DNA from 4 places in the Lysinimonas soli genome. Region 1 is predicted to be linked to each of the others. Evidence: predicted binding sites of a transcription regulator. Region 1 holds the regulator's gene; each other region holds the start of a gene.
What was found. Region 1 encodes LexA, which represses DNA repair genes until DNA is damaged. Its sites were predicted from a motif close to TCGAACANNTGTTCGA; they were not measured.

Region 1 (7,493 bases):
GACGATCCCGCCACTCAGCTCGATCTCGACGAGGCCCGCAAGCTCATCGATGCCCTGGCCGGTCTCGTCACGGCGGCCGCGCCGAACGTCGGCGACCACCACGCCCGCGCCCTGCGCGACGGATTGCGTACGGTACAGCTCGCCTTCCGCGAGGCCTCGCCGATCCCCGACCCGATCGGCAAGGGTCCCGGCGAGAAGTGGACGGGCGCCGTCAACTGAGTTCGGCGCTCGTCATCGAGCCGAACTGAGCCGGCCGGCCCCCGGTCAGGCGTCGTCCGGCACCCGATCGAGCCGCACCGCGATCGAGTCGACCCGGGTCGTGATCACCGGATCCACCGCCCACGCGGCCTGCAGCCGGGCGAGCATGGCATCCAGCTCGTCCCGTTCGAGACCCGAGCGCACGGACAGCTGGACGATCAGCTCGGGGCCGGCCAGGCGTGCATCCGGATCTCCCGGTGCCAGCTGGATCGCCCGCAGCGGCTCCTCCCCCACCCCCGCGGCGAGGAAGGCGTCGAGCACACTCTCGTCGGCGAAGCACGGAGTCCAGCTCGCGCCGGTCGCGATCGCCTCGAACGCGGGCTCGCGGACCACGAACTCGGTCGACGATGCGGGGTCGAGCACGATGAGCGGCGTCCCCTCGGATGCCGCGGCCAGGGCCACGCGCGCCGCCTCGATCGGGATCGGTCGGGCCATCGCATCCCACACCGAGAGCGCCGCGACCGAGGTGAAGGCGGGCAGCACCGGCCGCCCATCGGGGCCGGCGACCGTCACGATCGACAGCTCCTGCGTCTTGTCGACGAGCTGACCGTGCGCGCCGATGCCCTCGTCGCCGCGCACCGCGACGAGCGGGATCAGCAGCCGCTCCCCGTGCAGCGCCGCCACCACCTCGGCCACGCTCACCTCGTGAGCGCGGAATCGCCTGAGCGCCTCGAGCAGTCGCGGCGGCGCGGACCCGTCGTCGTCCGCGCCCGGATTCTCGTGGAACGACCGCCCCTCGAAGGGGACGCCCGCCGAATCAGCGGCCGGCGACATCCAGAGCTTCGATGAGCGTGAAGGCGCCCGCGTAGAGCGCCTTGCCGACGATGGCACCCTCGAGTCCGAGCGGCACGAGCGCACGCAGGGCCGCGATGTCGTCGAGGCTCGAGATGCCTCCCGAGGCGACCACCGGGCGCGCCGTACGGCTCATCACCTCGCGCAGCAGCTCCAGGTTCGGGCCCTTGAGAGTGCCGTCCTTGGTGACGTCGGTCACGACGTAGCGCGCGCAGCCCGCGTCCTCGAGGCGCGCGAGCACCTCCCAGAGGTCGCCGCCCTCCTTGGTCCAGCCGCGTGCGGCGAGCGTCGTGCCGCGCACGTCGAGTCCGACCGCGATCGCGTCGCCATGCGAGGCGATCACCTTGGCCGCCCACTCCGGATTCTCGAGGGCTGCCGTGCCCAGGTTGATGCGCGCCGCGCCGGTGGCGAGGGCCGCCTCGAGGCTCGCGTCGTCGCGGATGCCGCCCGACAGCTCGATCCGGACGGTCGCCGGAGTCGCGTCGATGACGCCCTTGATCACGGCACGGTTGTCGCCGCGACCGAAGGCGGCGTCGAGGTCGACGAGGTGGATCCACTCGGCGCCCTGCTCGATCCAGGCGGCGGCCGCGTCGATCGGCTCGCCGTAGCTCGTCTCGCTGCCCGCCTCGCCTTGGGTGAGGCGCACGGCCTGGCCGTCGGCGACATCCACGGCGGGAAGGAGGGTCAGGGCGGTGGTGCGGGTGTCGGTCATGGTCTCTCGCAGGTCGATGGATGCGAACGCGCGGCGCGCAACGGGCCAGGGGTCAGCGGGTCGGGGTCACAGGGTCGTGAGCCAGTTGCCGAGCAGGCGGATGCCCGGCTCGCCCGACTTCTCGGGGTGGAACTGGGTGGCCGACAGGGGCCCGTTCTCGGCCGCCGCCACGAAGCGGTCGCCGTGGCGGGCCCAGGTGACCTTCGGGTGGGCGAAGGCCCCGATCGGATCCAGCGTCCAGCTGCGCGCCGCGTAGGAGTGCACGAAGTAGAAGCGCTCGTCGGCGATCCCCTCGAACAGCACCGAGTCGTCGGGAGCCTCCACCGTGTTCCAGCCCATGTGCGGAAGCACCGGAGCGTCGAGTTCGTCCACAAGCCCCGGCCACTCGCCGAGGCCCTCGGTGTCGGTGCCACGTTCGATTCCGCGCTCGAACAGCACCTGCATACCGACGCAGATTCCCAGCACGGGGCGGCCGCCCGCCAACCGCCGCTCGATCAGCTCACCGCCGCGAACCGCCGCGAGCCCGGCCATCACCGCCGCGAAGGCGCCGACTCCGGGCACGACGAGACCGTCAGCCGCGCCGACCTTGGCACGATCCGCCGTGACCTCGACCCGGGCTCCCGCCGCCTCGAGCGCCTTGGCTGCCGAGTGCACGTTGCCCGAGCCGTAGTCGAGCACGACCACGGTGGGATCGACCGCACTCATCTCAGAGCGCGCCCTTCGTCGACGGAACGCCGTCGACCCGCGAGTCGAGCGCCACGGCCTGACGGAACGCGCGGGCGAGCGCCTTGAACTGCGCCTCGGCGATGTGATGCGGATCGCGACCGGCGAGCAAGGTCAGGTGCACGGTCAGGCCGGAGTGGAATGTGATCGCCTCGAGCACGTGGCGCACCATCGATCCCGTGAAGTGGCCGCCGATGAGGTGGTATTCGAAGCCCGCGGGCTCGCCGGAGTGCACCAGGTACGGCCGTCCCGAGATGTCGACGACCGCCTGCGCGAGGGCCTCGTCGAGCGGGACGAGCGCGTCGCCGAATCGCGCGATGCCCGCCTTGTCGCCCAGCGCCTGCTTGATGGCCGTGCCCAGCACGATGCCGGTGTCTTCGACGGTGTGGTGCACGTCGATCTCGGTATCACCCTGGGCCCGGACGGTCAGGTCGACCAGCGAGTGCTTGGCGAAGGCGGTGAGGAGGTGGTCGAAGAACGGGACGGTCGTGTGGATCTCGGACCTGCCCACGCCGTCGAGGTCGATCGCGAGGTCGATGCTCGACTCGCTCGTCTCGCGCGTCAGCGCCGCAGTCCTAGGTGCCATGTGCCAAGACTACCGGCAGCTTCAGTGCGCGCCGCCGGGTCCCAACTCGGCCAGCGCCTCGAGGAAGTAGCTCGTCTCGGCCGCGGTTCCCGCGGTCACGCGCAGCGCCCCGGGCAGGCCGACATCGCGGATCAGGATGTCGCGCTCCAGCAGGGCGAGGAAGGTCGCGTGCGGGTCGTCGACCCCGTCGAACAGCACGAAGTTCGCCCAGCTGTCGAAGGCGCGGAAGCCGAGCTTCGGCAGCTCGGCCAGCAAACGGTCGCGCTGGCCGGCGATGTCGTCGACCATGGCCAGCATCTCGGGCGCGTGCTGCAGCGCCGCGACCGATGCCGCCTGGGTGAATGCGGACAGGTGATACGGCAGCCGCACCAGGCGCAGGGCATCGGTGACGGCGGGATCCGCTGCCAGATACCCGAGCCGGGCCCCCGCGAACGCGAACGCCTTGCTCATGGTGCGGGAGACGAGCAGGCGTTCGCGACCGGGCAGCAGGGTCAGCGCGCTGGGTGCACCCGCCGGCATGAACTCGGCGTAGGCCTCATCGACGAAGACGATGCCGTCGCTCGCCTCGTACGCGGCCTCGATCGTCTCGAGCGCCACCGGCGTACCGGTCGGGTTGTTGGGTGCGCAGAAGAAGACGAGGTCGGGGCGCTGCGCCTCGATCGCGGCGACGGCGGTCTCGGGCGAGATCGCGTAGTCGGCATCGCGCTCGGCCATCAGCCATCGGGTGCCCGTGCCTGCGGCGATGATCGGATGCATCGAGTAGCTGGGCGGGAACCCCAGCACGCTGCGCCCCGGCCCTCCGAAGGCCTGCAGCGTCTGCTGGATGATCTCGTTCGACCCGTTCGCCGCCCAGATCTGCTCGGGCGTCATCTCGTGTCCCAGGTAGCGGGCGAGCTCCTCGCGGAGCTCGGTGAACTCGCGATCCGGATAGCGGTTCACGGTCAGCACCGCGCGGGCGAGCGACTCCACGATGTGCCGCGCGACCCCCTCGGGGATCGGGTGCGTGTTCTCGTTCACGTTCAGGGCGTAGCGCACCGGTTGCTGCGGCGCGCCGTACGGGTGCTGCCCTCGCAGGTCGTCGCGGATCGGAAGGTCGGAGAGCGAGGCCACCGCCCGATCCTACCGAGCATCCGCACTGCTCCAGGTGGACGCCGAGGGGGGTCGGCGGCCACCTGGAGCGACGGGCATTCGAGCCAAGACTGCGCCTTGGCCGGTAGTCGTTAGCTGTTGTACTTCGAGGGGATGGCGAGGCGTTGCCCCGGCTGCACCTCGGCGGTCGACAGGTTGTTGAGATCGACGATCTCGGCGACCACATCGCGCGGATCGGCGTGCGGCGCGATCGACACGGCGAGCTGCCACAGCGACTCGCCGGGCTCGACGCTCACGTACTGGAAGGTCGCCGAGCCGCTCTGCGTGCCCGCGGCCGCGCCGAACGCGCCCACCCCGAATGCCGCCGCTGTCACCGCGAGAAGGAGAGCGATCATGATCGCCACTACGACGCGCCCGCGCCGGGTGATGCGCAGACGCGGGACGGTGTAGCCGCTGTGGTAACTCATGGCGCTCATGTCGACTCCTCCACGTGGTGCACGGTGCCGTGCGGGCGAAACTTGGACAGGTTGCGCATCCGGGCCTCGGCCGGAGGCTCAGATGCGAACCTGTGTTCCGAACATACCTTCGATCGAACATATGTTCAAGCCCGTCGTCGGTCATTCGCCGACAATGTCACGACACACTCGAACAGATGTTTGCCGCATCCAGCCGAAGCGGATACAGTTTCGATCGTCGGGGACGATTCGACCACCGACCACCGACATCCGCCGCACGCCGACTCGACGGGCGCGAACCGAGGGAGCAGACGATGAGCGACGAGACCGCCGGGCGACCGGCTTCACCGGAGCGCGCGACCACCCGCAGGCGCACCAGCCTGAGCGACAAGCAGTTGGCGATCCTCGAGGTCATCCAGCGCTCGGTCTCGTCGCGGGGCTACCCGCCGAGCATGCGCGAGATCGGCGACGCCGTCGGTCTCGCGTCGCTCTCGAGCGTGACCCATCAACTCAACCAGCTCGAGCTCAGCGGCTACCTGCGCCGTGACCCCAACCGCCCCCGGGCGCTCGAAGTGCTGATCGAACTCGAGACGCCGGACGCCGACAACGCCGGTCCCTCGGTGGCGGATGCCGCGATGGTGCCTCTGGTGGGCCGCATCGCCGCGGGCATCCCGATCACGGCCGAGCAGCAGATCGACGAGGTGTTCCCGCTCCCCCGCCAGCTCGTCGGCAAGGGCGACCTCTTCATGCTCAAGGTGATCGGCGAGTCGATGATCGACGCGGCGATCTGCGATGGCGACTGGGTGGTCGTGCGCCAGCAGAAGACGGCCGAGAACGGCGAGATCGTCGCCGCCATGCTCGACGGCGAGGCGACCGTCAAGGTGCTGCGTCAGCGCGACGGCCACACCTGGCTGCTGCCCCGCAACTCGGCCTTCGAACCGATCATGGGCGACGACGCCGAGGTGCTCGGAAGAGTCGTCGCGGTGCTGCGCTCGGTCTGAGCTAGACGGCCGAGAGCGCCTCGAGCCGACGCGACGACTGCTCGTCGAGCCAGCGCTCCACGACCGCCATGAACCGCACGTGCTCGTCGCGGAACACGGTGTGGCCGGCGCCGGACACCGTCTCGACCGTCATGCCGAGGTGACGCAGCCGGGTCGCCACGGCATCCGACACCAGCAGGCTCTTCTCGGCGAGCACGACGAGGCTCGGCATCACCACGCGCACCGGCGGTACGAGTAGACGGGTGTCGGCCATGCCGAGGACGGTGCGCTTGTCCCAGTCGGCGAGGGTCGCCAGCTCGATGTCGACGTCGGCGGCCTCCCACTTGGGATTCCATCGCACCAGAGCGGACCGGCGCGGGCGCGGGGCGAGGGCGAACACGAGCTTCATCGCGAGGCCCCGGATGCCGCGCGGGAACGCGAAGGCCGGGTCGACGTAGATCGCCGCCCGGGGCGCGAGACGGTCGGCCACGAGACTGGCCACGAGGCCGCCGAGCGAGTGCCCCATCACGACGTCCGGGCGCGTGGTCAGCAGCGGCGACACCGTCTCGACGACATCGTCCGCCCATTTCGACGGCGAATACCGCGGGGCGCGCGGACTGCCGCCGTGGCCGGCGAGGTCGACGGCGATCACCCGGAATCCCTTGGCGACCAGCTCGTCGGTCACCCGGTGCCACGCGCGGTGGTCGGACATGATCCCGTGGATGAGCAGCGCGGTTCGCGGACCGGTTCCCGTCTCGTGCACCGCAAGCTTCATGCCCCCAGGGTAGGTCGCTCCGCTGTGCGCTTGCCCTGTCCCAGCCCGGTGCCCGCCGTGAGGCCGCGGGCCCGCGCCGAGAACCAGAAGAGAACGAGCACGCCCACCGCGGCCCCCGCCACCCCGATGGTCAGGCGCGCAACGAGAAAGACCAGGTTCGGGTCGAACGGGGCGTCTCCGCCCATGATCCCGTGGACCCAGGTGACAAGTCCGGCGGCGAGTCCAGCCACGACGACCGCTGACTGGGCCAGGACGCGAACGGCGGAGCGCAGGCGGGTCGGGCGAGCGGGATCCGGTGAGGCGCGACGCAGCATGACGATCGCCCACACGCCGACCACACCAAGTCCGCCGACCGAGCTGACGTGCTGCAACCATTTCGCCACGGGCAGCGGGCCGACGCGAACGCGCAAAACGTTCACGTGGTCGACGAGCCAGCCCGGGTGCGTGAACGAATCCCAGATCAGATGGGTGGCAGCGCCGACCAGCACCGAGAGCAGGAGAACCGCGACGGTCAGAGGCCAGCCCCATCCCGGTGGACGCCATGCCGTTCGCTGCTGGAACGGGATTCGACGGCCGATGCTTCGTGGCAGGAGGTCGATGATCGGCTCCCGCAGCAGGAACCACCACAGCAGCGCACCGATGACCCCGAGAACCAGGTCGACCGACACCAGACCAAGCAGGCTGTGTGACAACGCCCGTGGCACGAACAACGGAACGTAGTAGGGGATGTCGGGCGCCGTCGTGCCAACGACAAGCGCGGCGGGCAGCAACGGAGTCCGCAGCAGCGGTATGGCGGCTGCCACATGGCTCGGGGTGAACGGCATTCCTCGACGTTACCGACCGCACGGCGGCCCCGCGCCGAGAGGTCGCACCCCGTCGTCACGGCACGTCGCCGGGCAACGGGGTGCGACCGCCTCGGGTCACGGGATGAGGGCTACTGGCTCACCGAGAGCTTGGCGCGCTCGGCGCGGGTGGCCGCGAGCATGTTCTCGAGCGAGGCGACGGTCTCGGCGTAGCCGCGGGTCTTCAGCCCGCAGTCCGGGTTGACCCAGACCTGCCGTTCCGGGATCGACGCGAGGGCGATGTCGAGCAGTTCGGTGACCTCGTCGACGCTCGGAACGCG
Region 2 (7,493 bases), 210 kb from region 1:
GGTGCTCGCCTACGTCGACGGCACACCGGCCGGCTGGTGCTCGATCGCCCCGCGTTCGAGCTATCGACGCCTGATGAACTCGCGCACCATCCCGTTCCTCGACGAACGCGATGCCTGGGTGGCGGTGTGCTTCGTGGTGCGCCCCGGATTCCGTGGTCGGGGACTCATGCACGCGCTGCTCGACGGGGCCGTCGAACACGCCCGAGCCCACGGTGCCGAGGTCATCGAGGGCTACCCGATCGAGTCGGACTCCCCGGGCAAGGTGGATGTCATCTCGGGCTATGTCGGAACCACCCGGCTGTTCGAGCGGGCCGGCTTCGAGCGCGTCGCCGAGACCACCGCGCACAGCGGTGGCCGCGTGCGCTGGATCATGCGACGCGAACTGGCGTGACCCGCCGAGAGCGGGCGCCTCAGTCATAACGTCCCTCCGCCCACCAGCCCTCGTGGTCGAGCACGAGCAGCCAGGCGACCCCCTCGCCATCGACCGCCTGGAAGCGCTGCATGCTGCGGGCCGCCGCGGCATCCCACCAGCGCTGCTCGAGCGGCCACGGGCCGGCCCAGGCCGTGATCGTGCGCCGGGCCCGCGCCCCGGTGCCCGACGAGACGATGGCGGCCGGAGCGGCGCTGAGCTCGCCGCGCTCGTCGACCGCGACGGGGCGGCCCCGCGCATCCTGCACCGCGATCGGGCGCGGCAGCTCGTAGACCGTCGCCGGCGCCGGGGGTGGCAGAGCGCCCGGCCACGGCTTCTTCGGATCACGGGCCACCAGGGGGCGATCCCCCCACGGCACGAGCGCCTGCCGCTCGGCCGGTGTACGCCCGCCCGAGGCGGTCGCGGTCAGCACGCCGCGGTGTCCGACCATGCCCTGCACCCGGGAGAGCCCGGAGTGCACGTTCTCGTCGGGGCCGCCGCCCCACAGCCCGCGCTCGTGCGCACCGACCGGGTCGACGGTCTCGGGGCTGAGACGCACGCGGGTGACGGGGGAGACCAGCCGGCCGGAACTGGACTCCGCTCCCGGCTGCAGCGCACCCGACAGCTGCCACCTGATCCGATCGACCACCTCGGCCGCGGTGAAGGAACGCGGATGCAGCCACACCCGCTCGCTCACCTCGCCCCGGTCGCCGAACAGCTCGATCCGGAGCGCCGTGCAGACCAGCCGCTGGCTCAGCAGCGCGGTGACGAAGTCGTCGGAGGCGGACCGCACCCCGAAGGCGAGCTGGTCGACCCGGTCGAGGGGAGGCTCGAAGTCGACCACGACCTCGGCGTCACGGGGCGGCTGACGAGGGGTCGCCGGCCTCGGATCCCGTCCGCCCGCGAGGGCGTGCAACCGTGCCCCCAGCGGGCCGAAGCGGGTCACGACGTCGTACGCGTCGAGGGCGGCGAACTCGCCGAGCGTTCGGATGCCGAGCCGGGGGAGCAGACCCACCAGCTCCGGCTGCTCCAGCAGGGTGATCGGCAGGGGTGCGAGGAACGCGGCGGTCGCCGTGGAGCCCGGCGGGACGATCGTGACGCGATGCTCCTGTCGCTGATTCAGGATGCCCGGCTGAACACGCCGCCCCCCGTCCTGATTCGGGGACACGGTCGGGCGTGTCTCCTGATCGGGCGACGCCGAGCGCGCGCGCGCCGCCCGCTCCGCCGCGAACAGCCCGTCGGCGATCCCCACCCTGGCCCGCTCCACCCCGAACTCGGCGACCGACCCCAGCACGGTCAGCGCGGCGGCCGGCTCGCCGCCGTAGTACCGCGCCGGGCCGCGGGCACGCACCGCGAGGGTTCCCGGCCGCAGCGGATGCAGCCCCGGCAACGCCTGCTCGAGCCCGGCCAGCACGGGCTCGAAGGCCCGCGCGTCGAGAGCCGGGTCGTAGCGCAGCACGTGGAGCCGGACGCAGAGCGCCTGCGCCTCCCGGATCCGCTGACCGCGCACGACCCCCTCCGCCCGAGCGGATGCCGAGCAGGCGAAGACGAGACCCTTGTCGACGAGGGCGACGGGGGCATCCTCCGACAGTCGCAGCGCCCGGGCATGGGCGAGCACCGGCCAGTCGGGCGCCCACAGCACCAGCAGCCGGGGTGGCACGGCACCGATCGCATCCATATCCCATATTCGAACACATGTTCGAGTGTGTCAATGACCGATCCGCGGCCCCCGCGAGAGCCCTGGCACCCGAACGAGCGCTTACCGTCCCCCGAACGGCGGACCTAGCCTGTCGGTATGCCCCGGATCAGCGCTCTCGCGACGGCGTTCGCCGCCGTGCTGCTCCTCAGCAGCTGCGCCCCGTCGGCGGCCGCACCCAACACGCCCAGCGCGAGCCCCGACCCGAGCGCGTCGCCGCCCCCGTTCCTGGCCGCGGCGCAGCTCGGCACCGACCGGCTGCCCGACGGGATCGCCACCCGCCTCGACCTCGACGACGACAGTTCCCGGCTGCAGGGCAGCTGGGATGAGCGCGACGTGTTCCTCGCGCTCAAGGGGACGAGCACCGTCTGCCTCGTGACCGGCATCCCCGCCGAACCCGGCAGCTGGGTCACCGGCTGCGGAGACGGCGACGAGATCGTGACCTCGCAACTCCCCGACGGCGCCGTGGTCAAATACCTTCCGATGACCACCGCGACCACGCCTCAGGGCTGGACGAAGCTGTCGGATTTCGTCTACGCGATGTGAGGTGTCCCGGCCCGGAACCCGGCACCCTCTGCGCACGTGTTAACCCTGTGTAAATACTGACCGTGGCGATGCGCCCGGCGGCCCGCGGACTCCCTACAGTGTCGCCATGACTGCTACCGCCCCCGGGCGCCCCACCTCCGTCGAATCGGGGGGCATCGAAGCCATCCCGACCGCCAAGCGCCACGGCTCGCCGTGGCAGCTCTTCGCCACCTGGACCGCCCCGAACCTCGAGTTCGCCACGGTCTTCGTCGGCTTCCTCGCCGTCGGAGTCTTCGGCCTCGGCTTCTGGCAGGGCCTGGCCGCAGTCGTGCTCGGCAACGCGCTCGGTGCAGCAACTCAGGGCGTGCTGTCGACCTGGGGCCCGCGTGAGGGACTGGCCCAGCTCGTGCTGAGCCGCACCGCCTTCGGCAGCCGCGGCAACATCCTTCCGGCCGCGATCAACACGGTCATGGCCGGGCTCGGCTGGTTCGCCGTCAACTCGGTCAGCGGCGCCTTCGCGTTGGCCACCTTGACCGGGATGCCGCCGTGGCTGGCGCTCATCATCGTCGTGGTGCTCGAGGTCGCTCTGGCCTTCGTCGGGCACGACCTCGTCCAGGTCTTCGAGCGTTACGCGAGCATCGTGCTCGGCGCCATCTTCCTGATCGCGACCGTCGCGATCTTCCTTCACGCGGATGTCAACACAGCGGTGAAGGGCGGCGGGTTCAGCTTCGCCGGCTTCGCTCTCACCGTCGCCGCCGCGTTCGGCTATGCGGCGGGATGGAACCCGTACGCCTCGGACTACAGCCGCTACCTGCCCAGGAGCACCAGCTCGGCGAAGATCGCCTGGGCCGCGGGACTCGGCAACTTCGTCTCCTGCACCGTGTTGATGGCAGCCGGGGCCGCCTCCGCGCTGATCCTCGCGCCCAAGGACGCGACCCCGACCGATGCCTTCGTGCACAGCATGCCGGTCTGGGTGGCCGACCTGACCCTGGTCGCGATCGCCGTCGGTGCCATCGCCGCCAACGCCCTGAACGTCTACTCGGGTGCGATGTCGTTCCTGGCTGCCGGAATCAAGATCCCGTTCAGCCTGCGCCGCGCGATCATCGCCCTGGGCTTCGGTGTCGTGGGGTTCGTCATCGCGCTGGTGTCGATCCTCAACTCGAGCATCGCGACCAACTACGAGAACTTCCTGCTCGTGATCGCCTACTGGATCGCGCCGTGGCTCGGGATCGTGCTCGTCGACCGCGTGCTGCGTCGCGGCACCTCGATCTCGGCGTTCATCCCCGACAAGGCGAAGTACCGCAACCCGGCCGGCATCATCTCGCTGATCATCGCCGGAGTGCTCTCGGTGCTGTTGTTCTCGAACCAGAGCTTCTACCTCGGACTGGTCGTGCAGGCGACGGGCGGCTTCGCCTCGCCCATCGGCGACCTGACCCCGCTGGTCGGTTTCGTGCTCGCCGGGGTGCTCTACTTCCTCCTGTTCCAAGCCTTCAAGCCGGAGCTCGGCGGACCGTTGACCGACGAGCCCGAGGTGATCGTCGGCGTCGACGCGGCGGACGACGCGGCGTGACCGAGCCGCGCTACCTGACCGACGCCGAGAAGCTCGCGGTCGCCACGGCGGAGGCCAAGAAGGGCCTCGCCGAGGGCGGCATCCCGATCGGTGCCGCCCTGTTCGACGAGGAGGGCCGCCTGCTCGGCAGCGGGCACAACCAGCGGGTGCAGGGCGGCAACCCCGCGCTGCACGGCGAGACGGCGGCGTTCCTCAACGCCGGGCGGCAGCGGAGCTACCGCCGTACCACGATGGCCACGACCCTGTCGCCGTGCTGGTACTGCTCGGGTCTGGTGCGGCAGTTCAACATCGGGCGGGTGATCGTCGGCGAGAACGAGAACTTCTTCGGAGGTCAGGACTGGCTGGCCGAGAACGGCACCGAGGTGACCACGGTCAACGATCCCGAACTCATCCGGATCATGACCGACTTCATCGCGGCCAACCCCGAGCTGTGGAACGAGGACATCGGGGAGGACTGACCGGCGAGGGCTCGCTAGAGGTCCAGCTCGAGTTCGATGTCGACGAGCGCGTCGCGGAGGATGCCCTCGGCCGTCCGCACCGACTTCTTCATGGGCAGCGCGTAGCCGCCCTCGCCCGGGAAGATCGAGGTGCCCCAGCGCGAATCGCCGACCCGCACCCGCACCCGCACCGAGTTGAAGCCGCCCGTCATGCCGTCGGCGATATCGCGGATCTCGGCGGAGATCTCGGCGGGCACGGTCACGAAGAACCACTCGTCGCGGCGTGCTTTCCACTGCCAGAGGGGTGCCGTGAACGCATATCGTGCTGCCATGTCGCCCACCTTAGGGTCCGGCACGCGGGAACCGGTTGTCGATGTGAATGTCCGTGAGTTGACTCCTCCCTCGTGCGCCGATGTGCGCGGACTCCAGGGGTTCGCGCAGCCCGGAGCGCATTCAGGAAGAAGTCCGATCGCCGACCTTCAGGATGCCCAGAATCGACGAATCTCCTGATCCGGCTCCCGGATACGAGCCTTGCGGGTCGCACTCGTGGCTGACGGTCTCGTCAGCCCGCGATACTGCGCAGCGCGGGGGCGACCTCGGAGGCCCGGGGAGCGACGGTCTCGAGCTGCTCGTCCGGGCCGGGCAGCCAGAGACGACGTGACCGGGCACGGCCCGCCCAGGATCGGGACACCGAGCTCACGGTGACCTGCCGGGCCGTGAGGCGCCCGAAGCCGGCCCCGATGCCGGCCCAGTTGCTCTCGGTGACGGCGAGGCGGGCATCCGTGTGCGGCCAGTCGCCCAGGCTCACGAGCACGGCCTCGCGCTGTCGCAGCCGCGAGGCGAGTCGGCTGGCGGCAGCCTCACCGAGGCGCACCCGGCCGTCCACCCCGACGGCGGGCGGTTTGACGAGCACTACCGAGACCACGTCGACCAAAGCCGAGACCACCGAAAGCCACTGCTCGCCGGGATGCGGCACGAGCACGAGACGCTCGAGATCGATGCCGAGACCCGCGGCGGCCTCGACCCCCAGGTCGGGAACGCCGACGACCGCGCACCAGGCCCCCGCCGCGCTCGGACCCTGCAGAAGACCGAGCGCGAGCGTTGTGGATTTGTCGACCGCGTAGACGCCGCCCGCCGCGAGGGCCCCGCCGGGCAGCAGCTCGGCGAGCGCCGGATGCGTCGGCAGCGCCCGGCTGTCGAGCGTTGTGCGCTGCATGCTCCGGATGCGCGCCTGCAACTCGCGGACCACCTGGTTCGCCTGCCCGCCGTCGCCCTCGGTGACCCCGTCGCTCGGCAGCCCGTCGCTCGGCACTCCGAAGGCCTCCGCCTCCACGCGCAGGGCCACGGAGGCGGCGAGCGACGACGACGGGGCCATCACCCCAGTTTCGAACACATGTTCGAGTGTGTCAACCGCGTGGATATCTCGCTTCTTCCGCATGCGCGGCACTAGCGTGGGGCTACCAAACCCGAGTCGAGGAGCCCGATGAGCGACGCCGCCAGCCCATTGCCGGATGAGACCGCCGCGCCCCGCTTGGGCTCCGTCTTCTGGGCCGACCCGCCGAGATCGAAACGACTGGGACGGGTGGCCATGATCGTGGCGATTCTCGTCTTCGTCATCTCGATGACGCTGGCGATCACCCTCGGAACGGCCGCCGGACCGTACTCCGTACGCGATGCCGCTGGGTTCCGCTTCCAGTTCAACGTCGGAGACCCGAACCCCACGATCAACGCCCTCGCGATCGCGATGCTCCTCCACGTGCTGCTCGGCACCGGGCTCGGCCTGTGGGCGCTCATCCAGGGCATCGTGGCGACGGCGGCGAATCGCGGCCGTCGAGCCGGGATCGCGGCGATCGTCGTGGCGGGCACCGCACCCGTCGTCTCGCTGATCGCGTTCTTCGTCGCCATGTCGGCGAACCTCCCGCCCGCCTGAGCCGCACGGCGACGCCGACGGGTCAGCGCAGGTCGCGCAGCCGCGCCCCGACGCCCTTCTGCCCGGCCGAACGACGCTCGGAGGTCACGGCGATCACGAGCAGCACCGCCCCGGCCGTCGCGAGCGTGATCCACCACGGCGTCGCGCCGATCGAGCGGCCCACCTGCACCGAGAACACGATGATGTTCTCGATCGGCAGCACGACCAGCCCGATCACGAACGGCGCTCCCAGCTTGCGCAGCGAACCGATCAGGATCGCCACGAGGGCGAGACCGAGTACGAGGATGGCACGCCAGGTCTGCGGGTCGGTTCCGGTGGCGAGCATCGACGGCAGCAGCGCCACGACGAGGCCCGGCGTGAGCAGGCGCCACGAACCGTGGAACCCGACCGGCCAGCTCGTGGCATCCGCCCGCCCCTCGACGGTCGGGCCCCGCATCGCGATGACACCCGCCGCGAGCACCGCGAGACCCATCGGCAGCGAATAGGCCTCGACGCGCAGGATCTCGCGCGCGCTCCAGCTGGCGACCATCACGCACCAGGCGAGCAGGAACGTGAACCAGACCGGCGGCAGTGACACCGCCCGGGTGCGGGCGCGCAGCACCGTCACGATCACCAGGGCGAGCAGAGCGAACCCGAGGCCGTAGAGGGTCAGGATGGCGACCGCTCCGTCGCGGATCGATGCGATGGGGCCCGCGACCAGGAACACCAACGCAGGCGCGTACCGCCAGCGGCGCGCGGCGGTCGACGGCACTGCGCCCGAGCCGTCAGCGGCCGGCAGCAGACGGGCGGCGACGGCGACGAGCCCAGCCGTCGCCGCGCTGACCCCCAGCGAGGGCAGCATGAGCAGGGTCGGGTCGGCGAGACCGACCGGATCGAGCCGGAGGCCCCAGCGCACCGCCTGCACGGGGCCCGCCGCGGCCGCCACC
Region 3 (7,493 bases), on a different contig from region 1:
CGGCATCCAGTTCATGGCGCCGGCCCGTGAGGACGCCCGGCTCTACACCGTGGGTGCGGCGCTCGAGCAGCTGCTGGTCGCGCAGTGGGGCGGTCCCTTGCTGACACAGGCGCCGACGCTGGGCTGAGGCGTTGGGCTGACACGTTGGGCTGATGCGTTGGGCTGATGCGTTGGGCTGACGCGCTGGGCCCGACGCGGGGTATCGGCCACGCGGCGCGTGAGGTGAGCGGGCGGCTCTACTTCTGAACCGGAGCCTCGGGGCGGCGTGGCGCGACCGTCAGCAACCCGGGCACGCTCATGCCGCTCAGCACGTGTTCCTCCCAGAGCCGGACGACCTCGTCGACCTGACCGGTGGCGATGGCGTCGCTCAGGGCATCCCGCAGGGTTACGTGGTTCTGAGCCAGCTGCCCGTCGGCGAAGTCGTGCTCGAATCCGCCCGCGATCAGCACCAGACGGATCTGGTCGGTGAGGTCGCCGAATCGCGAGCTCAGCCGCGGCATCCCCGCCAAGTCGACCACCGCGGCGTGGAAGGCGGCGTCGGCGGCAGCGAGCTCCACGTCATCGCCGGCCTGCCGGAGGCGCTCGATGGCGTCGTCCAGGGTGTCGAGGGGGCTGGAGTTCTTGACGATCATGCGCACCGCAAGCACTTCGTCAGCGGCGCGGAGGGCGGCCAGCTCCGGGACGTCCGCGACGGCGAGCCCCGAGATCCGGTAGGAGCGGTTGGTGGTCTTCTCGACCAGCCCGGACTGCTCGAGCAGACGCAGCGCCTCACGCACGGGGGAGCGGCTGATGCCCATCTGCTCGGCGAGAACCGAGTCGCGCAGGGGGTCGCCGGGCCGAAGCTCCCCGTTCAGGATCTGGCTGCGGATCTGCCGATGAGCCTGATCGACGAGCGACGCGGCACGGATCGGCTCGAACCCGCTCGCCGATGTCATAGCCATCCCTTAGTCATAGCCATCCCTCGATCGTAGCCGACTGAAGATTGTCGACAGTAGACAGAATGCAGTGCACGCTGATAGCGTCCTGCCCAACAGGTCCACGATGTGTGGACAGACATCTCTGAGCAAAGGAGCTCGCGTGTCCTCGACCACCCCCGCGACACCGCCGATCACGGCAGAAGGCCACTCGGCCGGACAGCCCACAGACGTGCCTCCCCCCAGCCCACCCCGCAAGCTGTCGGTGCGCACCACCGTCGCCGCCGGGTTCGGCACCGTGATCGAGTGGTACGACTATGGCCTCTACGGCATCGTCGCCGGTCTGGTGATCGCCCCGTTGTACTTTCCGCAGGCCACCGGTGCGGTGGGGCTGCTGGCGACCTTCGCCACCTTCGCCGTGGGCTTCGCAGCGCGTCCGATCGGCGGCATCGTGCTCGGCGCTCTCGCCGACCGCTGGGGTCGTCGCCCCGTGCTCATCCTGTCGATCGTGCTGATCGGCATCTCGACGACTCTCATCGGGCTGCTGCCACCGTTCGCGGTGATCGGCGTCTGGGCTCCCGCGCTGCTGGTCGTTCTGCGCATCACGCAGGGCTTCGGCGCCGGTGCCGAGTTGGCGGGCGCGATCACGATCCTCAACGAGAGCGCGATGCGCTCGCGCAAGGGCTACTTCTCGGCGTTCGCGATGTCCGCAGGGCTGGCGGGCAGCATCCTGTCCACCGTGCTGTTCACCATCATCAGCGCGAGTGTCAGTGCCGATGCGTTCAGTTCGTGGGGATGGCGCATCCCGTTCCTGCTGAGCGCGGTCCTGACCGTCATCGGGCTGCTGCTGCGTCGCGTCATGCCGGAGTCGCCCGAGTTCGAGCAGGTGCAGGAGGACCGGAAGAACGGTCTCGTGGCGCCCGCTCGTCGTAACCCGCTCGTCGCCGTCGGGCGGGCGATCAAAGCCAGCCCCCGCAACTGGATCGCCGGGTTCCTGTTGCCGTCGGGGCTCAACGTGACGGGCTTCGTGGCCCTCTCGTTCGGTATCTCGTACCTGACCAATCAGATCGGCCTGCAGCGTCCGCAGACTCTGACGGTGACCCTGGTCATGCTCGTGGTCGGGGCGCTGGTCTGCCTCCTCTTCGGTCGTCTTGCTGACCGGATCGGTGCCAAGAAGGTCATGTACATCGGCATCGTCGGCGGAATCGTGTTCGCCTATCCGTACTTCCTGCTGTTGGGGACGGGGAACTTCCCGGTCATCATCGTGGCGAGCGCTCTGATCTTCGCGTTCGCCTGGAGTGCCGGATCGGCTGCCCACACGGTGCTCATGCCCGCCCTGTTCAAGGCGGACTATCGTTCGGCCGGCCTGTTCTCGTCGCGTGAGCTGCAGGGAGCATTGATCGCCGGACCGGCGCCGTTGATCGCGACCGCCCTGGTGGCGGCGCTGGGCGGGCAACCGTGGCTCGTCGTGGCCTTGATCGTGGTGTCTCAGGTACTGAGCCTGATCGGGCTCGTGCTCGGACGCCCCTTCGTGTCGCAGTCCGAGATCGATGAGACTCCTGCGCTGCAGGGGGTGCGGGCGCGCTCGTAGTACTCGGCAGCCCGGGAGGCGAGGCCAGCCGGGCATTCGCACCAACCACCTGCGCATCCGCGCAGGCGACTGACAGGAAGTGAAGCATGCCGTTCCACCACCTTCGTTCACGCGTTCATGAGGGCGCGGTGATCGGGACCACGGTCGCGATCCCCTCGGCGATGGTCGTCGAGGCGCTCGGGGCATCTCCGTTCGCCGCGATCCTCATCGACGCGGAGCACACGCCGCTCTCGATCGACGGCTTGGAGCATCTGCTTCGAGCGGCGGATCTTGCGCCGATGGCCGCGCTCGTCCGCGTGCCCGAGGTCGGGTCGTACATCGCGCGCGTGCTCGACCTGGGCGCGGCGGGACTCGTCGTGCCTCGCATCGAGACGGCGGCGCAGGCAGCGGAGGTGGTGGAACGTGCGCGCTATGCGCCCGAGGGGCGCCGGGGCGCCGGTCCCGGGAGGGGGCAGGCGTACGGTGCCGAAATGGCGGGGTATGTCGCCGCGGCCAACGCCGAGATCCTGATCGCCATCCAGATCGAGACGGCGGCGGGCCATGCCGCGGCCGAGGAGATCCTTGCGGTGCCCGGCATCGATGCCGTGGTGATCGGACCATTCGATCTGGCGACCTCTCTCGGCACGACCGTCGGGTCGGCTCAGCACCGGGCTGCCGTGGCCGACATCTTCGCGGCGGCGGAACGTCACGGTGTCGCGAAGGGCGCTTTCGCCTTCGGAGTTCAGGATGTGGCCGACTATCTGACACTCGGGGCCACCCTGATCTTCGCCGGCATGGACATCTCATCGGTGATATCGGGGGCGCAGGCGACGTGGGACGAACTGGCGCCCTTGTTGGCGACGACGCCGGTCCTGTCGGGGAGGGCATCCGCCCTATCGCCATCGATGACGTCGACGCCATCGCCATCGCCGACGCCGACGCCATCGCCAACGCCGACGCCGTCGACGTCGACCTCGCCGTCGACCTCGCCGTCGTCTGCCACGTCGGGGACGGTGGCTCGATGAAGGTCGTCCTGACGAGCACCCTGATTCCGGTTGGCGCCGCCGACCTGGCGGTCTTCGATGGGCTGGGCGTCGACTTCGTGACGGTCGACGGCAACGATGGGCAGGCTCTGCTCGAGGGCACGCGCGACGCGGATGCGGTGATCGTGCTTGTGGAACACATCACCCGCGCCGTGATCGAGAACATGCTGCGCTGCCGCTCGATCACCCGTTTCGGCATCGGCGTCGACACCGTGGATGTGGAGTCGGCCACCGAGCATGGCATCTGGGTGACCAACGTGCCCGACGCCAACTTCCGCGAGGTCGCTGTTCACGCGATCGCCCTCGCGCTCGCCGTGTCGCGTCGGTTGCCGGCGCTGGATGATGGCGTGAGGCATCGTGGCTGGGCCTCGTCGTTCGCTCCGGGTGTGCACCGCCCCGACACCCAGGTGTTCGGGTTGCTGGGTCTTGGCCGAATCGGTCGCCGGGTCGCGGTGATGGCGAAGGCGATCGGCTACTCGGTGATCTGCTTCGATCCGATGATCACCTCCGCGGATGCCTCTTCGGTGGGGGCGGAGTTGGTGCCCCAGGGCGAGCTGCTCGCTCGGAGCGACGTGCTGTCGCTTCACGTTCCGTTGATCGATTCCACACGTAATGTCATCGACCGGGCGGCCCTGTCGGCGATGAAGGAGGGGGCGGTCCTCGTGAACGTCTCGCGCGGCGGGTTGATCGACGAGGAGGCCCTCGTGGATGCCCTCCGCAGCGGTCATCTCTTCGGGGCCGGTCTCGACGCGTTCGCGCATGAGCCGCTCGAGCCGGGGAGTGCGCTGCGGGAGCTGGACTCGGTGATCCTCACGCCTCACGCCGCGCACTGGAGCGAGGAGTCTTGGGATGAGACTCTCGCCAAGGTGCTCGCCGAGGCGGCGCGGGTCTTGCGTGGCCTGCCGCCGCGCTACCCCGTGAACCGGCCGCTCGAGCGCGCCTAGGGGGCGCCGGCTGCGCTCAGGGAGATGGTCCGGTGACCAGGTAGGCGCCGACACTAGGACACCGAGTCGATGAGCAGCCGACGCACGAGGCCCGTCTTGGGCGGGGCGAGGATCGGGGTCTGCGACGGGTCGAGGGATCGTGGCGGCACGAGGTGGTAGTCGGCGAGCTCGCGCGTGACACGCCATCCGTTGTCGTGGATCAGCAGGTGATGGTGCCGACAGAGGAGGATGCCGTCGGCGATGTCGGTCCGGCCCTGATCTCGGACCCACTCGTTGATGTGGTGGGCCTCGGTCCACGAGGGTGGGCGATCGCAGTCGGGGAACCGGCATCCACCGTCTCGGGCCGCCAACCCGATGCGCTGCCGCGGGGTGAATCGCCGCTGCTCGCGGCCGACGTTGACGACCTGGCCGGCGCTGTCGAAGTGGATCGGGACGGTGCCGCGATCGCAGATCTCGCGCTCGGCGGTGGCGATGCTCAATGGCGCGGTCTGGCCCTCGATGATGACGTGGCCTGCGCGCCGGGCGAGGTCGTGATCAGTCACCAGTACGCGCACGGCGGGGCGCTGGGCGCCGACCACCTCGGGCGCTGCGGTTGAGCCGATGCGGATCAGCTCGACGAAGGAGTCCACGGCGATCTGTTCGGTGGTGCGCTCGTCGCGAGCGAGTCGTTCGGCGCGGGCGATCTCGTCGGGGTCGACGAAGCGGGGCCCTCCACGGCGCGGTGAGGTGGCCGCGTCATAGGCGGACACCACGATCGCCGCCGATTCTGGGTCGAGGAGGCCGGAGAGCCGCGTCATCCCGTCGCCGACCGGCGTGAGGCGGAGGTAGCGCGCGTCGCGCAAGGCCCGCTCGCGGTCTTGAACGTGCTGCTCGTCGAGCTCCGCGCCGCATTCACGGGCGCGCGCGGCCAGCTTCTCGACTGTCAAGGCCGTCGCGTCGTGCACGAGGATCTCGGCTGCCGCGGCGATCGACTCCGTCGGAACCGACGCGTCGACCGAGCCGAGCCCGGCGCGGATGACGTCGGCGGCATCCAGGGTCAGGCGACCGTCGGCGACGGCTGAGCCGACGGCGTCGAGTGGTGTCGGCTCGGCCAGTGCCGACTCGACCAGGATCATTCCGACCCGCACCATCGTGTGCGCCTCACGCGCGCTCGCCCCGGTGACGTGCTGCACGAGCAGTTCGGGAGTGCGTGCACCGTGCCGCTGCGCAAGGCCTTCGCTGCCGAGTTCGCGGCGCGATCGGTGGGCGATCTCGGCCGCCACGGCCGCCGACGACGCATCGACGCGTCGGCGGATCTCGGCGAGGGAACGCTGAACGTCGAGCAGCTCGCGGTCGTCGAGCACGGCCACCGGGGGCACCGCGAAGGAGGCCGAGGGGTCGGCCAGCTTCGCGAACGCGGTGGGGAATGGCATGCATCGATTGTCTCAAGAATCGAAGATATGTTCTAGTGAATTTGATAACTCGTCAAAGTTCAGCCTGTGGAGGAGAGGACGAGAGGAGCGCGGACGGGACGAGGCGGACGGGAGGAGGCGGACGAGAGCAGCGCGGACGGGAGGAGCGCGGACGGGACGAGGCAGACGGGAGGAGCGCGGACGGGACGAGGCAGACGAGACGAGGCAGACGGGACGAGGCAGACGGGGCGAGGCGGGGCCCCCGCGCCATCCGTAGAATCGACGTATGGCCAAGCCCGCTCTCATGGACTACGACAAAGCGCTCGAACTCTTCGAGCCGGTGCTCGGCTTCGAGGTGCACGTCGAGCTCAGCACCGCGACGAAGATGTTCTCAGACGCCCCCAACCCGGCGGCCAAGCACGCCGACCAGAGCGTGGGGCCCAACACCCAGATCACCCCGGTCGACCTCGGCCTGCCCGGCGCACTCCCGGTCGTCAACGCCAAGGCCGTCGAATACGCGATCTCGCTCGGCCTCGCCCTGGGCTGTGAGATCGCTCCCAGCAGCCGCTTCGCGCGCAAGAACTACTTCTACCCCGACCTCGCCAAGGACTACCAGATCAGCCAGTTCGACGAGCCGATCGCCGGGGAGGGCAGCGTCGAGGTCGAGCTCAGCGACGGCAGCTTCTTCACCGTTCCGATCGAGCGCGCGCACATGGAGGAGGATGCCGGCAAGCTCACCCACGTCGGAGGCGCAACCGGCCGCATCCAGGGTGCCGAGTACTCGCTGGTGGACTACAACCGCGCCGGAGTCCCGCTGGTCGAGATCGTCACCAAGATGATCATGGGCGCCGAGCACCGCGCCCCCGAGGTGGCGAAGGCCTACGTGTCGACGATCCGCGACATCGTGCGCGCGCTCGACATCAGCGAGGCGCGCATGGAGCGCGGCAACCTGCGCTGCGACGCGAACGTGTCCCTGCGCCCGCGCACCGCCCCCGGCGAGCCGCCCGCCAAGCTCGGCACCCGCACCGAGACCAAGAACGTCAACTCCCTGCGCAGCGTTGAGCGCGCGGTGCGGTACGAGATCCAGCGTCAGGCGCAGATCCTCGCGGATGGGGGAACCATCACCCAAGAGACCCGCCACTGGCACGAGGACACGGGCACGACATCCCCGGGACGCGTCAAGAGCGACGCCGACGACTACCGCTACTTCCCCGAGCCAGACCTGCTGCCGATCGAGCCGAAGCCCGAGCTGATCGCCCGTCTCAAGGAGGCGCTGCCCGAGGCTCCCGCCGGCCGCCGTCGCCGGCTGCGCGAGGAGTGGGGCTTCACCGATCTGGAGTTCCAGGATGTCGTGAACTCCAACCTGCTCGTCGAGATCGCCGACACCGTGGCCGCGGGTGCGTCGCCGCAGGCCGCGCGCAAGTGGTGGACCGGCGAGATCGCCCGCCTCGCCAACGCCGCCGACGCCGAGCCGACGGCCCTGATCTCTCCGGATGACGTGGCCGAGATCGTCACGCTCGTCGAGAGCGGCGACCTCACCGACCGCCTCGCCCGCCAGGTGATCGAGGGCGTCATCGCCGGCGAGGGCACCCCCGGCGAGGTCGTCGCGAAGCGCGGACTCAAAGTGGTCT
Region 4 (7,493 bases), on a different contig from region 1:
CGACGACGCGGGAACACTGGTGTCGACGGTGTCGCGCGGGGGAGTCGTGAGCGGCTCGGCCCAGGTGCCGCGCCGGGTCGTCGTGCAGCTGCTGGCGGGGCACGTCGTCTCGACCACCGTGCGCGTCGGCGGATCGAGTTACCTGCTGGAGGGGCGACCGGATGCCCAGGGCGGCGGCGTCGTCGCCCTGCAGGACGTCGGCACGGTGCGGGCGATCACTCCGACCGTGCTCGGCCGTCTGCTGCTCGCTCTGGCCATCGGCTTCGTGGTCGCCGTGGTCGCGGCGTTCTTCGTCGCCCGGGTGCTGGCCGGGCCGCTCGTCGACCTGGCCGGCGCGGCCGGGCGCATGGCGAAGGGGGAGCGCAACGTCGCCCTTCGGCCGAGCCGGATCGCCGAGGTCACCGACCTCGAGACCGCCCTCGGCGCCCTCGACCAGGCCCTCGTGCACTCCGAGGGGCGCCAGCGCGAGTTCCTGCTGTCGATCTCGCACGAGTTGCGCACGCCCCTGACCGCGATCCGCGGCTACGCCGAGGCGCTCGGCGACGGCGTCGTGCCGCCCGAGCAGGTCGCCCAGGTGGGCAAGACGCTCGAGGCCGAATCGAATCGGCTGACGGCGTTCACGAACGACCTGCTCGCCCTTGCACGGCTGGAGGCCGACGACTTCCCGCTCGAGCCGAGCAGGGTCGACGTCGGCGGCGTGCTCGCGGCGGCGGCCGAGGCGTGGCGGGGGGCGGCGACGAGCGGGGGCGTCGCGGTGCAGTCGACCGCGGCATCCGGTTCTCTGCTGGTGACGACGGATGCCGCGCGTCTGCGCCAGGTCGTCGACGGGCTGATCGAGAACGCCCTGCGCGTGAGCCCGCCGGGGTCGAGCGTCATGCTCGCCGCACGCCGCGAGGGCTCGGAGGTCATCGTGGAGGTGGCGGACGGCGGCCCGGGCCTCAGCGCCGACGACGCGGCGCACGCCTTCGAGCGCGGGCTGCTGCGCGAGCGCTACCGCGACGTGCGTCCGGTCGGGACCGGGCTGGGGCTGTCGATCGCGGCGCGGCTCGTGGAGCGGATGGGTGGGCGCATCAGCGCGGGGTCGGATCGGGCCGGCGGCGGTGGTAGTGGTGCTGCGAGCGGCGCGGTGTTTCGGATCAGCATCCCCGGGTAGGGCAGTCTCAGGTTCCGCCGTATCCGCCTCGGACGTCCTCTCCGCACGTCGCCCTGTGGAGAGAAGTTTCTGACCGATCGCCTCCCACGACTAGAACATATGTTCGAATCTTGGGAAAATGAAGCCATGCCTCTTCTCCCGACCGACGCGTCAGTTGATGCTTTCGCGCGCGCGTGCGCCGGTCTGGCCGATGTCACCGTTTCGTTCGCGCCGCCCTCGGTTTCCGCCTTCGACGACGCCGAGTTACTAGCGGCGCAGCGCACCGTCGCCGAGATCCGACGACGGGCCGACGCGGCCGCGGCCGTGATCGCCGCCGAGGTCGCGCGCCGCTCCCGCCGCGAGCTCGGTGACGCAGGCCTCGCGCGTCGCCTCGGCGCCCGCACTCCCGAACTGCTCGTGGCGCGGGTCGCCGGCACGAGTGCTCGCGAGGCGCACTCTCTCGTGCGGGTGGGGTCCGTCATGGTCCCGACGTCGGTCGAGTCGACGGAGCCGATGCCGTGGCTGGCCGCGGTCGGTGCGGCAGTCCGCGCAGGCGAGTTGTCGGTCGAGGCGGCCGACTCGATCCGTGCTGGGCTCGGATCGCCCGACGAGTCCGTGTCGGCCCAGGCGCTCGCGGCTGCCACGACGGAGTTGCTGAGGGCCGCCGGGAGCCTGACACTCGAGCGGCTGGCCGCGCGGGCCCGAGAAGAGCGCGCCGTGCTCGACGCTGCCCACGTGCGTGACCGGGAGCAGGCATTGCGCGAACGGCGATACCTGCGGATCACGCCGCAGCCCGATGGGATGACGCGCGTATCGGCGCTCCTCGACCCTGAGTCCGCGGCCATCGTGATCGCGTCGTACGACGCGGCCACTTCACCGCGGCGCGGCGGACCGCGCTTCGTCGACGCCGACGAGATCGCTCGCGCCGAACGGCTGCAGCACGATGAGCGCACCCTGGATCAGCTCGGCGTGGATGCCATCGTCGACTTGATCCGTCTCGGAACGGCCGTCGACCCCGGCGCGATCGTCGGGGTGCGCAAGCCCGCGGTACGGGTGGTCGTCACCGAGGGCGAGTTGCGGCGCCGGCACGGGCACGGGCACTTCGAGGGCCACCCCGAGGCGATCAGCATCGAGACGGTCGAACGGCAGATCTGCGCGAGCGGCGTCGTGCCGATCCTCTTCGACGACGACGGGCACGCGCTCAATCTCGGGCGGGAACAGCGTCGGTTCAGCGCGCGGCAGCGCATCGTGCTGGCGGTCCGAGACGGTGGATGCCGGTTCCCCGGCTGCGATCGGCCTCCCTCCTGGTGCGAGGCGCATCACATCGACGAATGGGTACGAGATCACGGCCGCACCGACATCGCCGACGGGGTGCTGCTGTGCCGACATCATCATCTGCTCGTGCACAACAACGGGTGGCGCGTCACTCGGGAAGGGGCGGACTACGCCCTCATCCCGCCGCGGGATGTCGATCTCGGCCAGGCGCCGATCCCTGCGCCGCCGAGGGATGTCGTGACGGGACATCGCTCTACCCGACGCGAACCGGCTGCAGTCGGGGCCGGGCCGGGGTCGAGTTGAGCCTGGTCAGGCGGCTCGGGCTACGCCGAGACGAGCGCGCGCTCGTGGGCGCCGGGGCCGTCCGCGGGGATGCCGAAGCGGTCGAGCGAGGTCTCAACGATCGTGAGGCCCTCCATGCCGGGGAGCTTCGCGATGTGCGAGTCGACATCGCGGATCAGCTTGCGCCCCTCGCTGCCGCCGAACAGCGCGCCCATCACGTGGGCCACCTCCGACTCCGACGAGATGCCCGAGCCGACCGGAGCCCAGAACTTCTTGAGCGCGAAACGCGCGATCACGCGCGCCTTCTTGCTGGCGGCGAGGCGGTCGCGGGCCTGCGACGCGTAGAACGCGACGTGCTTGGTCTCCTGCTTGGCGATCCGCCGCAGCAGCTCCCCCAGTACCGGGTGCTTCTCCTGCTCGGCCATCCGCAGGTAGGCCGCGTTCGCCGACCACTCGTTCGCCGCACCCCACGCCATGTGCACGGCCACGAAGTCCATGCCGACCAGGCCGCCCGCGAGGGACTGCTTGATCGGGTCGAGCCGATCCTTCCAACCGAGCTTCACCCGGGTGGCCTTGAGCTCGTCGAAGTCGACCGTGATGCCGTGCCGGTTGAGCACGGCCGCGAGGGCCTCGCCGTGCCAGAACTCCTCGCGGTTCCACATCGTCATGAAGGCGCCGATCTCGGGCTCCTTGTGCGACGGGGTGGTCAGCAGATCGCGCAGGTAGCAGACGGTGTGATATTCCACGTCGCACATATAACGAAGGGTGCGCAGGGTGCTGGCGGGCAGCGGAGTGCGATCGAACTCGTCGAAATCGAGGTCGTTCCATGCGACATTGACCGAGTTGGCCGTGTACTTGTCGATGTCGAACGCCATCAGCCCTCCGCTTCCACCTGTTCCTGGGCGTCGGATCGCTCCGACTCCGCCTTCATCACATCACGCTTGGGTGAGCGATTGCTGCGTTTCCACGTATCGATTCGCCAATGCCGACGCTGCGCCTCGCGCCCGAGCTGGGTGTCGGGGTTCACCGCGTGCGGATGCCCCAGCAGTTCGAGCCAGCCGATGTCGGCATGACTGTCACCGTAACCGTACGACTGCGAGAGATCGAGATGATGGCGCTCGGCGTACTGCTGCAGCCAGGCGGCCCGCGACTCGGCGACGATCGGCGGATGCGCGAGGTACCCGGTGAGCACGCCGTCGCGCACGTGCATCTCGCCGGCGACCACCTCGTCGAACATGCCGGCGATCGGCTGAACGAGGGTTCCGATCGAGCCGGTCACGAGCACCGTGCGGTGCCCCGCGGCCTTGTGCTCGCGGATGCGCGCGATGGCGTCGGGGCTGGTGTGCCGCATCAGGGTGTCGCCGTAGCCGCCTCGCACGATCTTGTCGAGGCGGGCGACCGGCATCCCGGCGTAGCGGCGCAGGAAGGCCCGGATGAACTCGCCGCGGTCGCGACGCTCGGCGCGCAGGTAGCGGGGGAGCGATCCGAGGATGTTGACGACCTCGCCCGGCCAGGCCGCCTTGCGGAAGCCCGCCGAACGCACCCAGAGGTACTGCTGCACGATGTTCGAGTCGACGACCGTGCCCTCGAGGTCGAACACGGCCACGACATCGCCTCGCTGTTCCAGCTCGCGCGTCGGCCCGCCCTCGACGTTCTTGCTCTCGGCCTTGCGGGCCGAGAAGGCGCGGGTCAGCCCCGTGATCGCGGGGAAGTGCACGTTCTGCAGGTAGTCCTGCCAGTCGATGCCGGGCACGTCGAAACCGCGGTCGGCGCGCAGCTTCGCCGGGATCGCGGCGTTCAGGGCCAGCGTGTTGGTGTCGTCGAAGATGATCTCGGTCTGCACGTAGGCGCGGTAGAGCTGCGTGAAGTTCTTCAGCGTCTCGAGGTCGTGCAGGCCGCGCTGCACGGTCGTCAGGGCCGCGCGGGTGCGGGTCGTCGACGGCAGCTTGGTCAGCACCTTCTCGGCGCGGGCCGCCATGCGCTCCTTGCGCTCGAGGGCGCGTTCCACCTTGCGGCCGCCGGGGAACTTCCACGTCGGCACCTGGATGTGCTCGGTTCCGCCGGGCTTGGGCATCGGGTGCTCGAGGAAGAAGGTGTTCACCTGCTCGAACATCAGGTGGAACGGCAGGGGATTGCTCGCGCCGGAGCTGACGTGGAAGTACTCCGGCTGGGCCGGCTTCGACGGGTTCGCGGCGGCCGCGATGATGGCGTTCACCACGAAGTCGACCGGGATGAGGTCGAGGATGCTGTCGGGCAGTCCGGGGAACTCGGGAAGCAGTCCGCGACCGTAGGCGATGATCAGCGGGTCGGCGACCTTGAAGCCGTCGATCCATCCGGGGAACGGATGCCGCAGCGCGCTCTCGATGATGGCCGGCCGCACGATCGACAACCGGTGACCGGACTGCGCCCAGAGCTCCTCGGCCGCGCGCTCGGCGAAGGCCTTCGTGAGTGTGTAGACGTCGGTCCAGCCGAGGCTCTCGGCGCGGGTGCGTCCGGCATCCACGAGCTGCGCGTCGACCCAGGCGATGCGCGCGGCCTCGCTGGCCCGGGCGACCGACTGCGGGCCCTGCTTGCCGTGCAGCTCGCGGGCGGCGTCGATGAACTCCCGCAACTGGTCGGGCTGCCGCGAGAGCAGCTCGACGCGATCGCGCGCGCTCTTGGCGGCGGCATACTCCGCGCGCCAGTCGACGCTGTGGGTCAGGCTGGCCTCGGGCTGGACGCCCTTGCGCAGGCCCCCGACGTAACAGGTCGAGACGTGCACGACGTGCGGGTTGCTGCCGCTGGCGAGCAGCGCGGTGTAGAGGTTCTGCGCGCCGCCCACGTTGGTGTCGAACGCCTGGTCGATGGGCGGGTCGAACGAGACGGTCGAGGCGGAGTGGATGACCACGTCGATGTCGCCGGGCAACGGCGGCACCGATCCGAGGCCGCCCTCCACGATCCGGATGCGCTCCTTGGCCGCCTTCTCGACGGCGTCATCGCCGACCTTCTCGCGCCAGACCTTGAACACGGGCTTGCGCAGCAGGGTGCGCAGCCGGTCCTCGCTGCTGGCCGAGCCCTTGGTGCGCACCAGCAACGAGATCGTGGTGCCGGGATGGTCGGAGAGCAGTCGCTCGAGGATCGCCTGTCCGACGAAACCGGTGCCTCCCGTGAGGAAGACGTGTGCGGAGCCGAGGTCGGTCACCGCTCGCTTCGGGGTCACGGCACGAGCCTCGCGGCCACGGTCGGGGCCACCCGTGCCATTCCGGGCAGGGCGGCGAGGCGGGACGAGATGCGTGACGCCTCAACGGCACCCTCCGGCGAGCCGAACACGATGCTCTCGAAGAAGCTGCGCTCCTTGTCGGGCAGCTCGACGGCGCCGATCGGCCAGACCGCCTGTCGGATGGCACGGGCGGCGAGCTTGCGGGCGCGGGACGACGACGCCAGTCGGCGCTGCGCCTCCTCGGTGAAGAAGTGGATGTGACGGTCCTTGATATCGACGATCATCTCGACGATCGTGCCCAGGGCAGCGGTCATCTCGGCGAGCTTGCGGTAGGCGGCCTGGGCGATCCACTCGTCCACCAGCTGGGTGGTGACGTGGGCGGCGACGATCTGCGGGCCGGCGAAGTTCGCGACGATGGCGCGGCGCACGGGTCCGCGTCGCTCGGCGCGCTCGGCGAACGAGCTGCGCGTCGGGCCCTCGAACTCGGTCGAGGCCAGCGGCGCCCCGCTCGCGTCGAGCACCGCGTCGAGGGCGTCGGCGATCCAGAACTTCTCGAACGCCCAGGTGGTGAGAAAGGCGGTGACGCGCGCGTCCTTATGGGTGGCCGTGACCAGGAGGTTGCGCATGCGGTTCATGGTCGAGCGCTCGAGATCGCGCAGCGTGCGGATGAGCCGCACGGAGTCGGCGCCGAGCGGCGTGCCGGCGATCGTCTCGAGATCGAGTTCGGCGCGGTGGCTGCCGTGCGCGGTGCGGGCGAACTCGCGCACGTCGAACCAGCCGGCGCCGGGATCGATCGACTCGGAAGCGGGGCCGCGCGAGGTGTTCATGCCGTCTGACGCATACATCGCCGGCGACTTCGCTCGGGAAGCGCGTGAACTCTGCGGGGTCATCGGGGAAGGCCCTTTCTGGCCGGGGTGGAGCGTCCGGTGCCCAAAACGGTGCTCTCCTGCACCGTATCGTAAGGCACATGGGTATCGCTCTGGTCACTGGCGGAACATCCGGCATCGGTGCCGAGTTCGCGCGCGCACTCGCCGCTCGGGGCCACGACCTCGTGCTCGTCGCGCGCTCGACCGGGCCGCTCGACGCCATGGCGACCGAGCTGCGGGCGACGGGACGAGAGGTCGAGGTGATCGTCGCCGACCTCGCCGACCCGGGCGATACCGAACGGGTGGCGCAGCGGCTGCGGCAGACCGAGAAACCGGTCGACATCCTCGTCAACAACGCGGGGTTCGGCCTGCACTCCAAGCTCCGCGCCCCCGACGTCGCCGAACACGAACGCGCGATCGCGGTGATGATCCGCGCGGTGCTCGTGCTGTCGGCCGCCGCGCTCGAGCAGATGGAGCCGCGACGGTCGGGCACGATCATCAACGTCGGCAGCGTGGCCGGCGAGATCTCGCTCGGCGGATACTCGGCGATCAAGGGTTGGGTGCGTACCTATACCGAGAGCCTGTCGAACGAGCTGCGGGGCTCGGGGGTGACGGTCACCGACCTCATGCCCGGCTGGGTGCACACCGAGTTCCACCGCCGTGCCGACATCCGCACCTCGAGTATTCCCGAGGCACTATGGATCGACGCGGGCCACCTCGTCGAGGCCTGCCTGCGTGA

Region 2: a site for LexA is predicted at 2,097-2,112, ahead of ACFPJ4_RS04905 (DNA polymerase Y family protein). Genes of this name have one in related genera too.
Region 3: a site for LexA is predicted at 5,903-5,918, ahead of ACFPJ4_RS15400 (HNH endonuclease signature motif containing protein). Genes of this name have one in related genera too.
Region 4: a site for LexA is predicted at 1,245-1,260, ahead of ACFPJ4_RS09785 (HNH endonuclease signature motif containing protein). Genes of this name have one in related genera too.

What each region holds. Positions count from the first base shown of each region.
Region 1 is NZ_JBHSMG010000001.1:811,596-819,088, reverse strand. It holds gene ACFPJ4_RS03945 (DUF1844 domain-containing protein) at 1-219, shown strand, start outside; gene ACFPJ4_RS03940 (SseB family protein) at 265-1,032, opposite strand; gene priA (bifunctional 1-(5-phosphoribosyl)-5-((5-phosphoribosylamino)methylideneamino)imidazole-4-carboxamide isomerase/phosphoribosylanthranilate isomerase PriA) at 1,016-1,762, opposite strand; gene hisH (imidazole glycerol phosphate synthase subunit HisH) at 1,829-2,467, opposite strand; gene hisB (imidazoleglycerol-phosphate dehydratase HisB) at 2,469-3,071, opposite strand; gene ACFPJ4_RS03920 (histidinol-phosphate transaminase) at 3,093-4,181, opposite strand; gene ACFPJ4_RS03915 (LysM peptidoglycan-binding domain-containing protein) at 4,292-4,636, opposite strand; gene lexA (transcriptional repressor LexA) at 4,930-5,616, shown strand; gene ACFPJ4_RS03905 (alpha/beta fold hydrolase) at 5,618-6,370, opposite strand; gene ACFPJ4_RS03900 (DUF4184 family protein) at 6,367-7,194, opposite strand; gene metE (5-methyltetrahydropteroyltriglutamate--homocysteine S-methyltransferase) at 7,305-7,493, opposite strand, start outside.
Region 2 is NZ_JBHSMG010000001.1:1,017,103-1,024,595, reverse strand. It holds gene ACFPJ4_RS04910 (GNAT family N-acetyltransferase) at 1-391, shown strand, start outside; gene ACFPJ4_RS04905 (DNA polymerase Y family protein) at 411-2,087, opposite strand; gene ACFPJ4_RS04900 (hypothetical protein) at 2,205-2,651, shown strand; gene ACFPJ4_RS04895 (purine-cytosine permease family protein) at 2,758-4,200, shown strand; gene ACFPJ4_RS04890 (nucleoside deaminase) at 4,197-4,658, shown strand; gene ACFPJ4_RS04885 (DUF1905 domain-containing protein) at 4,673-4,969, opposite strand; gene ACFPJ4_RS04880 (hypothetical protein) at 5,200-6,012, opposite strand; gene ACFPJ4_RS04875 (hypothetical protein) at 6,121-6,567, shown strand; gene ACFPJ4_RS04870 (SCO7613 C-terminal domain-containing membrane protein) at 6,590-7,493, opposite strand, start outside.
Region 3 is NZ_JBHSMG010000006.1:92,649-100,141, forward strand. It holds gene gatA (Asp-tRNA(Asn)/Glu-tRNA(Gln) amidotransferase subunit GatA) at 1-127, shown strand, start outside; gene ACFPJ4_RS15380 (GntR family transcriptional regulator) at 237-935, opposite strand; gene ACFPJ4_RS15385 (MFS transporter) at 1,078-2,505, shown strand; gene ACFPJ4_RS15390 (HpcH/HpaI aldolase family protein) at 2,634-3,509, shown strand; gene ACFPJ4_RS15395 (C-terminal binding protein) at 3,506-4,471, shown strand; gene ACFPJ4_RS15400 (HNH endonuclease signature motif containing protein) at 4,525-5,883, opposite strand; gene gatB (Asp-tRNA(Asn)/Glu-tRNA(Gln) amidotransferase subunit GatB) at 6,149-7,493, shown strand, end outside.
Region 4 is NZ_JBHSMG010000002.1:443,058-450,550, forward strand. It holds gene ACFPJ4_RS09780 (sensor histidine kinase) at 1-1,153, shown strand, start outside; gene ACFPJ4_RS09785 (HNH endonuclease signature motif containing protein) at 1,280-2,710, shown strand; gene ACFPJ4_RS09790 (ferritin-like domain-containing protein) at 2,731-3,564, opposite strand; gene ACFPJ4_RS09795 (SDR family oxidoreductase) at 3,564-5,888, opposite strand; gene ACFPJ4_RS09800 (hypothetical protein) at 5,885-6,733, opposite strand; gene ACFPJ4_RS09805 (SDR family NAD(P)-dependent oxidoreductase) at 6,856-7,493, shown strand, end outside.